DNA from 2 places in the Bradyrhizobium sp. HKCCYLRH2060 genome. Region 2 is predicted to be linked to the other one. Evidence: riboswitches for the same ligand, from Rfam matches in the RefSeq annotation. Region 2 holds a riboswitch; the other holds the start of a gene.

The links. A riboswitch is a leader RNA that binds a small molecule or an ion and turns the genes downstream of it on or off. The one in region 2 is predicted to bind S-adenosylmethionine.
Region 1: it holds a riboswitch for S-adenosylmethionine, as region 2 does, so the genes downstream of both, metX (homoserine O-acetyltransferase MetX) here and ACQR10_RS09805 (GNAT family N-acetyltransferase) in region 2, are expected to answer to the same signal.

Annotation. Positions count from the first base shown of each region.
Region 1 is NZ_JBNPUK010000013.1:14-5,159, forward strand. It holds gene metW (methionine biosynthesis protein MetW) at 120-782, opposite strand; gene metX (homoserine O-acetyltransferase MetX) at 786-2,039, opposite strand; SAM riboswitch at 2,122-2,201, opposite strand; gene ACQR10_RS23570 (chorismate mutase) at 2,397-3,230, shown strand; gene hisC (histidinol-phosphate transaminase) at 3,268-4,365, shown strand; gene ACQR10_RS23580 (prephenate/arogenate dehydrogenase family protein) at 4,362-5,146, shown strand, end outside.
Region 2 is NZ_JBNPUK010000003.1:451,253-456,398, forward strand. It holds gene ACQR10_RS09790 (VIT1/CCC1 transporter family protein) at 1-387, shown strand, start outside; gene ACQR10_RS09795 (hypothetical protein) at 927-1,538, shown strand; gene ACQR10_RS09800 (DUF3551 domain-containing protein) at 1,710-1,958, shown strand; SAM-I-IV-variant riboswitch at 2,111-2,220, shown strand; gene ACQR10_RS09805 (GNAT family N-acetyltransferase) at 2,266-2,736, shown strand; gene ACQR10_RS09810 (serine hydrolase domain-containing protein) at 3,243-4,634, shown strand; gene ACQR10_RS09815 (IS1182 family transposase) at 4,752-5,146, opposite strand, start outside.

The DNA of each region.
Region 1 (5,146 bases), on a different contig from region 2:
CAGTTGAGCCTCGCAATATGCGGAAGCTGAACCGGACAGCCGTGGGTCAAGCCCGGCCATGACGTGGGGAGAGAGCGAGGACCAAACTTCGGCAGCACCCCGGGGCTGCGCTCGGTTCCCTACCGCCGCTCACCCCTGCTCAGCAGGAACACCCCCTGCTCGCCGAACATGTTCCAGAACCACCAGGGCATGGCGACGCGCAGGGGACGGCCGTAACTATCGAGGGCGACGGCGCGTTCCATCTTGACGTCGATCTCGTCGCAGAGCTGCACGAAGTCCTTGATGGTGCAGAAATGAATGTTCGGCGTGTCGTACCAGGTGAAGGGCAGATTGTCGGTGCGCGGCATGTGGCCACCGACCAGCAACTGCAGCCGCAGCCGCCAGAAGCCGAAATTCGGAAAGGTGACGATGGCGCGGCGGCCGATGCGCAGCAGGTTCTCCAGCACGACCTTGGGCTGCCGCGTCGCCTGCAGGGTCTGCGACAGAATCACGTAGTCGAACGCGTCGTCCGGATAATCGACGAGATCCGTATCGGCGTCGCCCTGCACCACCGCGAGCCCCTTGGCGACGCAATGGTTGACGCCCTCGCGGGACAGCTCGATGCCGCGGCCGTCGATGCCGCGGCTTTCCAGCAGTTGCAGCAGATCGCCATCGCCGCAGCCGATGTCGAGCACCTTGGAGCCGCGCTCGACCATGCCGGCGACCAGCAGATGATCAGGCCGATAGGCCAGCACCTCGCCGCCAGTGAAGCCGTTCAGCGGCAGCACACCCTGCATGCTCATGGCTCAGTCTCCCTTCGCATGGGCAAGCCCGCGCGCCTTGCCGGCGGAATCGAGAAAGGCGCTGGCGATCTCGAAGAACTCGGGGACATCGAGCAGGAACGCGTCGTGGCCCCGGTCGGTCTCGATCTCGGCGAACGACACCCGCGCGCTGGAGGCGTTGAGCGCATGCACCAGCGCGCGCGACTCCGCAGTCGGAAACAGCCAGTCGCTGGTGAACGACACCACGCAAAAACGGGTCTTGATGCCGCGAAACGCCGCCGCCAGCACGCCGTCATGGTCGCCGGCGATGTCGAAATAATCCATCGCCCGCGTCAGATAGAGATAGGAGTTGGCGTCGAAGCGCTCGACGAAGGACGATCCCTGGTAGCGCAGGTAGCTCTCGACTTGGAAATCGGCGTCGAAGGAGAACGTCGGCAGCTCGCGGTCCTGCATGCGGCGACCGAACTTGCGATGCAAGGCGGCGTCGGAGAGGTAGGTGATGTGCGCAGCCATGCGCGCCACAGCCAGGCCGCGATGCGGATGCGTGCCCTTGTCGGCGTAACGGCCGTGATCCCAGTCGGGATCGGCCATCACGGCCTGGCGGCCAAGCTCGTGGAAGGCGATGTTCTGCGCCGAGTGGCGCGTCGCGCAGGCGATCGCGAGATTGGCGAACACGCGCTGCGGATAGGCCACCGTCCATTGCAGCGCCTGCATGCCGCCCATCGAGCCGCCGACCACGGCGAACAGCGTGTCGATGCCGAGATGATCGATCAGCATGGCCTGCGCCCGCACCATGTCGGGGATGGTGATGATCGGGAAATCGAGCCCCCACACCTTGCCGGTGGCGGGGTTCAGCGAGGCCGGCCCGGTCGAGCCCATGCAGCCGCCGATCACGTTGGAGCAGATGATGAAATAGCGACTGGGATCGAGCGGGCGGCCGGGACCGACCAGCGTCTCCCACCAGCCGGGCTTGCCGGTGACGGGATGGCGGTTGGCGACGTGCTGGTCGCCGGTCAGCGCGTGGCAGACCAGCACCGCGTTCGATCGGTCGGCATTGAGCTCGCCGTAGGTCTGGTAGGCGATCTGGAACGGCGACAGGTCGACGCCGCAATCGAGCCTGAGCGGCTTGTCGGCGCCGAACTGCGCCACCGGCGAGCTCGGATGATCGACCTCGTGCGAGCGCTCGTCGGGCGCGACCGTGCGCAACGCGGATGTAGGCGTCGCGGATTTGGACGTCGCAGATTTGGACTTCGGCGTCAGACCTGTCATGTCTCTCACCCCAGCCATCCGGCCAGGGCTCCCGAACCACGTGACACATCAGGCCATGAAAAACCCGGCCTGAACTGGGGTTCGGCCGGGATCGATAACGTCCCCGGCCTGTTTAGCGAGTTTTTTAACGTGGCTGCAAGCCGGCCGGCTCAAATGACCACGGAACGGGCAGAAACTAGTCCCGCGGGCGCTATTCGTCAAGGCAAGCTGGGGTTGACCGTTGGTCGGGCGCTCTGCCGCAGGTCAGCCAAGCCTGGATGGCGCAAGGTAAACTTGCTGTTGCGCAGGTCCGCGGCATCGGAGAGAACGGCATCCGTTCCTTTGGCCGCAGGTTTTCCCGTGGCCTCGCGAAGAGTGACACGGACCATGTCGAACCCGCCGCCCGCCCCGCCCTCGCTCGCCGATCTGCGCAAGGAGATCGATGCCATCGATGAGCAGGTCCATCAGTTGCTGATGAACAGGGCCGACATCATCGACCGGCTGATCAAGGTCAAGAAGACCCAGGAGGTTGGCTCGGCGTTCAGGCCCGCGCGCGAGGCCGACATGATGCGCCGCCTGGTGCAGCGCCATCGCGGCATCCTGCCGCTCGACACCGTCGAGGGGATCTGGCGCGTGATCGTCTCGACCTTCACCTATGTGCAGGCGCCGTTCTCGGTTCATGCCGACGTGTCGGTCGGAGAATCCGCGATGCGCGATTCCGCCAGGTTCCATTTCGGATTCGTGGTGCCCTACGTGCCGCATTTCAGCGCGCAAGCCGCAGTCGAGGCTGTGGCGCGCTCGAAGGGCGATCTCGCGCTGGTGTCGACGACCTCCGGCCATACGCCGTGGTGGATCACGCTCGAGCCCGTGGGCGCACCAAAGATCATCGCGCGGATGCCGTTCATCGAGCGCGCCGACCATCCCGCCGCGCTGCCGGTGTTCGCGGTGTCGCGCGTCGCCGACGATGCGCTGGTGCTCGAGGTCGAGACCTGGAGCATCCGCGTCTCCGGCTGGAATGCGCAGGTGTCGCGGGCGCTGTCGCCGCTCGCCGACGTCATCGCGGTGCCCGATACCGCCTTCGACGGCGCCGCACTGCTGGTATCGATCGAGTCGCCGTCGAACCTCGACAAGATCAGGGCTGCCCTGATCGCGGCGGGCGCCTCGGTACGCTCCGCCGCCCTCGTCGGCGGCCATGCGAAACGCTATACGGTTCCGAGCTGAGACGCCCCGCGCCAGTGATGATTTTCCGGAGTTGACGATGAACCGCCCCGTGCCGAACCCCGGCATCCTCGATATCGCGCCCTATACACCGGGCAAGAGTCCCCAGCCGGAGCCGGGCCGCAAGGTTTTCAAACTGTCGGCCAATGAGACCCCGTTCGGCCCCTCGCCGAGGGCGATCGAGGCGTTCAAGAGTGCGGCCACTCACCTGGAAGATTATCCGGAAGGGACTTCACGGGTGCTGCGCCAGGCGATCGGCCGCACCTACGGCCTCGATCCCGACCGCATCGTCTGCGGCGCCGGCTCCGACGAGATCCTCAATCTGCTGGCACACACCTTTCTCGGCCAAGGCGACGAGGCGATCTCGACCGCGCACGGCTTCCTGGTCTATCCGATTGCGACCATGGCCTGCGGCGCCAGGAACGTGGTTGCCGCGGAGACGGAGTATCGCACCGACGTCGACGCCATCCTTGCCGCGGTGACGCCGCGCACCAAGCTGGTCTGGCTCGCCAACCCGAACAACCCGACCGGCACCTACATCCCGTTCGACGAGGTCAAGCGGCTGCGCGCCGGCCTGCCGTCGCAGGTCGTGCTGGTGCTCGACGCCGCCTATGCCGATTACGTCTCGCGCAACGACTATGAGTTCGGGCTCGAGCTGGTCGCCACGACCGAGAACACCGTGGTCACCCATACGTTCTCGAAGATCCACGGGCTCGCGGCGCTCCGCGTTGGCTGGATGTTCGGCCCGGCGCATATCGTCGATGCGATCAACCGCATCCGCGGACCGTTCAACGTTTCCTCGCCGGCGATGCTCGCGGCGGTCGCCGCGATCGAGGACACCGCGCATCAGCAGATGTCGAAAACGCACACGGAAACGTGGCGCAACTGGCTGACCGAGGAGATCGGCAAGCTTGGGCTGAAGGTGACGCCGAGTGTCACCAATTTCATCCTGATCCACTTCCCGACCGACAAGGGCAAGACCGCGGTCGAGGCCGACGAATTCCTGACCCGGCGCGGCCTCGTGCTGCGCGCGCTCGCCAACTACAAGCTGCCGAACGCGTTGCGCATGACGATCGGCACCGAGGAGGCCAATCGTCTGGTCGTGGAGGCTCTCAGCGAATTCATGAGGGCGACATGAGCGTCGCGGGGCGATTCGAACGCGTCGCGCTGATCGGCTTCGGCCTGATCGGCGGCTCGATCGCGCGCGCGGCGCGGCTGCAGGGCGTGGCCGGCGAGATCGTCACCACGGCGCGCTCGGAGAAGACGCGCGCGCGTGTCGCCGAGCTCGGCGTCGTCGACCGCGTCGTCGCGAGCAATGAAGAGGCGGTCAAGGACGCCGATCTCGTCATCCTCTGCATTCCCGTCGGCGCCTGCGGTCCGGTTGCGGCCGAGATCGCGCCGCATCTGAAGCCGGGCGCCGTCGTCTCCGACGTTGGCTCGGTGAAAGGCGCGATCGTGCGCGACATGGCGCCGCATCTTCCGGCGAACGTCCACTTCGTGCCGGCCCATCCCGTGGCCGGCACCGAGAATTCCGGGCCCGATTCCGGCTTCGCCGAGCTGTTCATCAACCGCTGGTGCATCCTGACGCCGCCCGACGGCGTCGATGCCGGCGCGATCGATCGTCTGCGTGCGTTCTGGACGGCGCTCGGCGCCAAGGTCGAGATCATGACGCCGGACCATCACGACCGCGTGCTCGCGATCACCAGCCACCTGCCGCATCTGATCGCCTACACCATCGTCGGCACCGCCGACGAGCTGGCGCAGGTGACCGAGTCCGAGGTGATCAAGTTCTCCGCCGGCGGCTTCCGCGACTTCACCCGCATCGCCGCCTCCGATCCGACGATGTGGCGCGACATCTTCCTGAGCAACAAGGATGCCGTGCTCGACATGCTTGGCACCTTCACCGAGGACCTGTCGAA
Region 2 (5,146 bases):
TTTCGCGGCTATGGTCTCGAAGGCCAGGCCTTGACCACCGTGGTCGACGCCATCGCGTCCGATCGCAAGCGCTGGGTCGACTTCATGATGCGCTTCGAGCTCGGCCTCGAACGCCCGGATCCGAAGCGCGCGCCGGTCAGCGCGGTGACCATCGGCGGCTCCTACGTGATCGGCGGCTTGATCCCGCTGATCCCCTACATGCTGGCAGCCGACATCTCGTCCGCGCTCCGCATCTCCGTGATCGCCACCGGCATCGCGCTCTTGATCTTCGGCGCCATCAAGGGCCACTTCACCGGCGTCAACAAGATCAAGTCGGCGCTTCAGACCGCCCTCGTCGGCGGCCTCGCCGCCGGCGCCGCGTTCTGGCTGGCGCATCTGTTCGGGTGAGGTGGAGCGGGATTGCGGTCTAGGCCGTTCGGACGAAGGTCACCGGGCCGGTCATGATCCCGTCACCCGAGCTGTAGGGTGGGCAAAGAGGCGTACGCGGCAACGCCGCGTCGCATCGGGCCCACCGCGCGTTTCGAGCGGTGGCGATGGTGGTCACGCGCCGCTTTGCCAGCAGCGTCAAGATTGATGGCACGCTGAACTAACAACCTGCCGTAGGGTGGGCAAAGGCGCGCCGGGATGCGGCCTTGTCGGGCGAGCTTTCACGCGCGCCGTGCCCACCGCCTACACCCAGCGCCACCGATGGTGGGCACGCGCCGCCCTTGGCGTCGCTTTGCCCACCCTACGGCAGCGTTGTCTGTGACAAAGAGCTTTAGGCTCGCCGAGTTCGAGACTGTTGGTGCTCTGCGGATCTGGACGTCCTGACGACGGCGTTGGGTTGAGACCATGCGTCAGCCTTGAACCAGCATAGTTCACCTTTAGGCCAGAATCTGACGTTCCATCCAATTGGCCGTTGCGGGGAGTTATGGTAGTCGGTTTGGGTGAGCAAGACCCTGACCCCGACCAAAGCAAGAGACCTCGCGATCCGCCTCGCATCTGCTCGCCCTGACGAAGCGCTAAGCGTCGCAAGGGGGATAGAAGCACCTTGGTTCAGGTGTCAGGCGTTATCTCACGTCGCACGCCATTGGCCCGATGAAAGGTATAGCCGCCTCCTTGAAGAGGCGATTCTGGCAGCCGACTGTCAGGAGGATATTTTCAATCGTGTAGCCGTCTCGGCATGGCCGATCAGGGCATATCTTGAGCGCGGCAACGGGCCGCCCGCCAAAGAACTTCTCATAAAGTACGTCGCTGCTTCTGGCGCCATTGAAAACATGGGGAGTCGTTCAGAGGCGCTGTTTTCCATATTTCAGGCGTCGAAGCCCTTCGACACCGGGTTATGGCGCCCTGTATTTTGGGCTTTGGTGGCAGCAGCGGAGCCTGCTCTTTCGTGGCGTCAGCTTAGAAACCTGAGGGACGCCGTCGCAATTGTTGCCTCCGATCACGATGAATTGGTGCATCAGGTATTTGAGAAGCTTTCTGAACCGAAAAATCTTTCGACCGTGAGACGCTACCTCGGCCAACATACCAGGCAGCAGCCGCGCTCCTATTTCTGACTCATGAGCCGCCGAAGCTAGCTGCGATCGCCTGCTTTCCGTGGAGCAAGAGAGGGTCACCTGACGACGCGGGTACCGAAACCCGCCGCGCCTGCGGATCAAGCGCGCGTGGACGTGGCCGCGCCGGCAGACCCTTTCGGATTGGTCAGCCTCATGTCATGATGGCTGATGATGCGCGCGCTTCTCCTCATGACTTCGATCATCGTGCTTGCAACCGCTCCAGCCGCGGCCCAGCGGTTCGATGGCAATGATCCGGTGTGCCTCCAGACATGGGAGTGGGGCGGGTCCAGCACGATCGCGTGCCAGTACAGGTCGTGGGAGGCGTGCAGAGCGGGGGCCGCGGGCCTTTCGGCCATGTGCCTGCCGAACCCCTATGCACAGCGCCCGCCTGAGCCGAGCCGCCGTCGGCCTCCCCGGTAGGCGCCGATTGCGGCCTGACAAGACCCCAATCTTCGACGGAGCGGCCATCGTCGGAGCCGACCAAAAGGTTCGAGATGAGCCAGGAGCGGCCACGCGTTGTTCCTCGAACTGGGGGCGTACTTGCCAAGCTCGATAGTGCCCGCTATCGTCAACTCCAACATCAAGAGTTGGGCCGACGCCCAGCGCCAACCTGCTCCCCGAGCAAGGTGGCTTTCTTCCTTCGGAAGAAGATGTGGCCGGTCCGGCAACTAAACGGGACAAGCCACCACGGCGTCATGCGCTCATCTCTTCGAAGAAGGGGACGAGAATGACTGTCGATCGAATCGAAATTGAGCTGGCCGATGCAAGGTCCCCGGACCTGATTAATCTCGTAACCGCGCTGGACGATTTCTTAAACAAGGTCTGCGGGGTGGAGAGGAATCACGGCTCTCCAATTGATCGGCTAGCGCACGACGACACGCAAATGTTTATCGCGCGGATTGCCGGACAAGCCGTTGGCTGTGCAGGGCTGCAGGTGTTCGCGGATGGTACCGGGGAGGTGAAGCGCATGTATGTCGTCACCGAGGCTCGGACAACTGGAATAGGCAGCAGGCTCCTGACGCGCGTTGTGGAAGCGGCCTTGACCGCCAAGCTGTCGGTTCTGCGGCTGGAAACCACGGAATTTCTTCCCGATGCCCAGAGGCTCTATCGGGCGAAGGGGTTCGTTCCGTGCCCAGCGTATGGCCCTTACGTTTCCAACCCGATCAATTTGTACTTCGAGAGATGGCTGACGAAATGATGGTCGAGGGCGATGTGACGACAAGGAATAGATGATCAAGTCTGCTTTTCGATCGTGTTGCACAATCGAGATCGCCTCTCAGACCAGCCTTACATGGGGTGGTTACTCCGCCATCGCTAGCATCCTACATGGTTGAGGTCGAGCATTCAGATGGCACGGAGATGCTTGTGTTATTTTTCTTGCATCGAGGAGGCACGGTTTGCTTTCGGAAAGCTCCCAAGGACAGAAGAGTTGATAGCGCGTGACGATCCTTACCTGTTGAAGAGGTTGGCGTCCTCATCGCCGCGTTGAATAAGGATGAGTAGCGATTTCTCACCAGCCGGTCACACAGTTTGGTCGTAAGGGAGTTCCGTTCGTTCCATGTCCGTTGTGGGCCAACAAGAGACGTCGCTATGAGGATGGTTGGCGGGTATCCAAAGAAAACACTTCAACAGGCGTTCTGCTTAATTCCGTTAATGATTAGTGTGTAGCAATCTGGTCAAGCTCGCAACGGGTGGGATCATCCTATGCATATTCGCCAGATTGTTTTCGCTGTCGTGCTGCTCGGCGCTTTGGTTCGGTTCGAGCATGCCCAAGCTGAAGATGGCTTCCCAGCAGCGGAGTGGGAGCGCGTCACGCCTGCAGAATTGGGTTGGTCAGAAACCGGATTGACCCAAGCGCGATCCTTTTCGGATCAGATTCATTCGAGCGCGGTTGTGATCGTTCAGCACGGCAAGGTCGTGGCCGAGTGGGGCAGTACGACGAAGCCGATGGAAGTCGCTTCAATCCGCAAGAGCATGCTCAGCGCCCTGATCGGCATCGCAGTGTCGGATCACCAGATCAACCTTGACAGCACGCTTGGCGAACTTGGCATCGACGATAACCCGCCTGGCTTGACCGGGGTCGAGAAGGGCGCGACGGTGCGCGAACTCCTCGAAGCGCGTTCCGGGGTCTACCACGCGGCGCTCTATGAGACGCCGGACAATGCCAAGATGAGACCGCCGCGCGGCAGTCACCCGCCCGGCACCTTCTGGTATTACAACAATTGGGACTTCAACGCGCTTGGCACGATCTACGAGCACGCAACTGGCATCGGCCTCTTCGAGGCGCTCGACCAAAAGATCGCAAAGCCAATCGGCATGCAGGACTACCGGCCACAGGATGGCAGCTACGTCCGCGGCGAAGCGTCTATCCACCCCGCCTATGAGATACGCATGAGCGCACGGGACTTGGCGCGTTTTGCACTTCTCTATCTTCACAAAGGCAATTGGGCCGGACACCAGATCGTGCCGCGGGAGTGGGTGGAAGAGAGCACGCGCAGCTATTCGAAAGCAGCGTTCGGGATGGGCTATGGCTATCTCTGGTGGATCGGCTTTCTGGGCGGTGACGTTGCGCCTACGGTGACTTTGCCCGAGGGCAGCTTTATGGCCCAAGGTGCCGGCGGCCAATACGCCTTAGTCGTACCCGCACTCGACCTTGTCGTGGTGCATCGTGTCGACCGCGATGCGCCGTACGTCGAACCTTCATTTCGCAACATGGCTAGGCTCTTCTGGCTCATCCTGAAGGCCGATGGCTATGATCCGGGGCCCGATGCCTCGCTCACCGCAGCAACCGGCGAAAGACCGACAGGTGAGACCCTGGCCGCAAAATTCAAGGGCAAGACGATCAGCTTCGGTCCGAAGCTCAAGAATGGTCCGTTATCCATGCGATTCGAGCCCGACGGCCGGATGACTTATCCGCACTGGGACGAGTCCTTTGGGCCTGCAACGGGGACATGGGCGGTCGCGGAGGATAAGCTCTGTATCTTGATCTCGGCTGCTAGACGTCGTTGCTACATTCCAGTGCTGAACGGTGAGCAGATTGAGTTGTTCGACCAGCTTGGCGTCATGCAAATCGCCGGGGTGGCGCTGCCTCAGTGATCTGCATGCAGCAATCGGCTCGCGACGTCGGTTCAGGGTCGATTCCGTTGAAAAAGTCGGCAGTAGTTTCGTTGTGAACGCCGGCTGTTCCGAGGACGCGTTGGCTTGGTGGGGGAGTCACGCGGGCATCGGGATCAGCTTGGCCATTTTACGAAGATTCTGAGCGGCTGCAGCAAGGGTGAACTCGTCACGCGCGCCGTTCGGCCCTCTTAGTCGTAGCCGATCGAGCTTGAGAATGCGCTTGAGATGCGCGAACAGCATCTCGATCTTCTTGCGGAGCCGCCGTGAAGTGCGGCCCTCCCATGAGCTTGCGATCTCGCGTGCCATGTCGCGAGCGCCCTCATAGATCGAGCGTGGCACTTTCCGGGCCGGGGTGTTCGGGCTACACCTGCTTTTCAGAGAGCATGCTTGACAGTCGTGCTTGCTCGCGCGGTAGAGGATCGTCTTGTCGTCGTTCACCAGCGTTCCTGTGGTGGTGAGGGTTTTGCCACCGGGGCAGCGATAGACGTCCC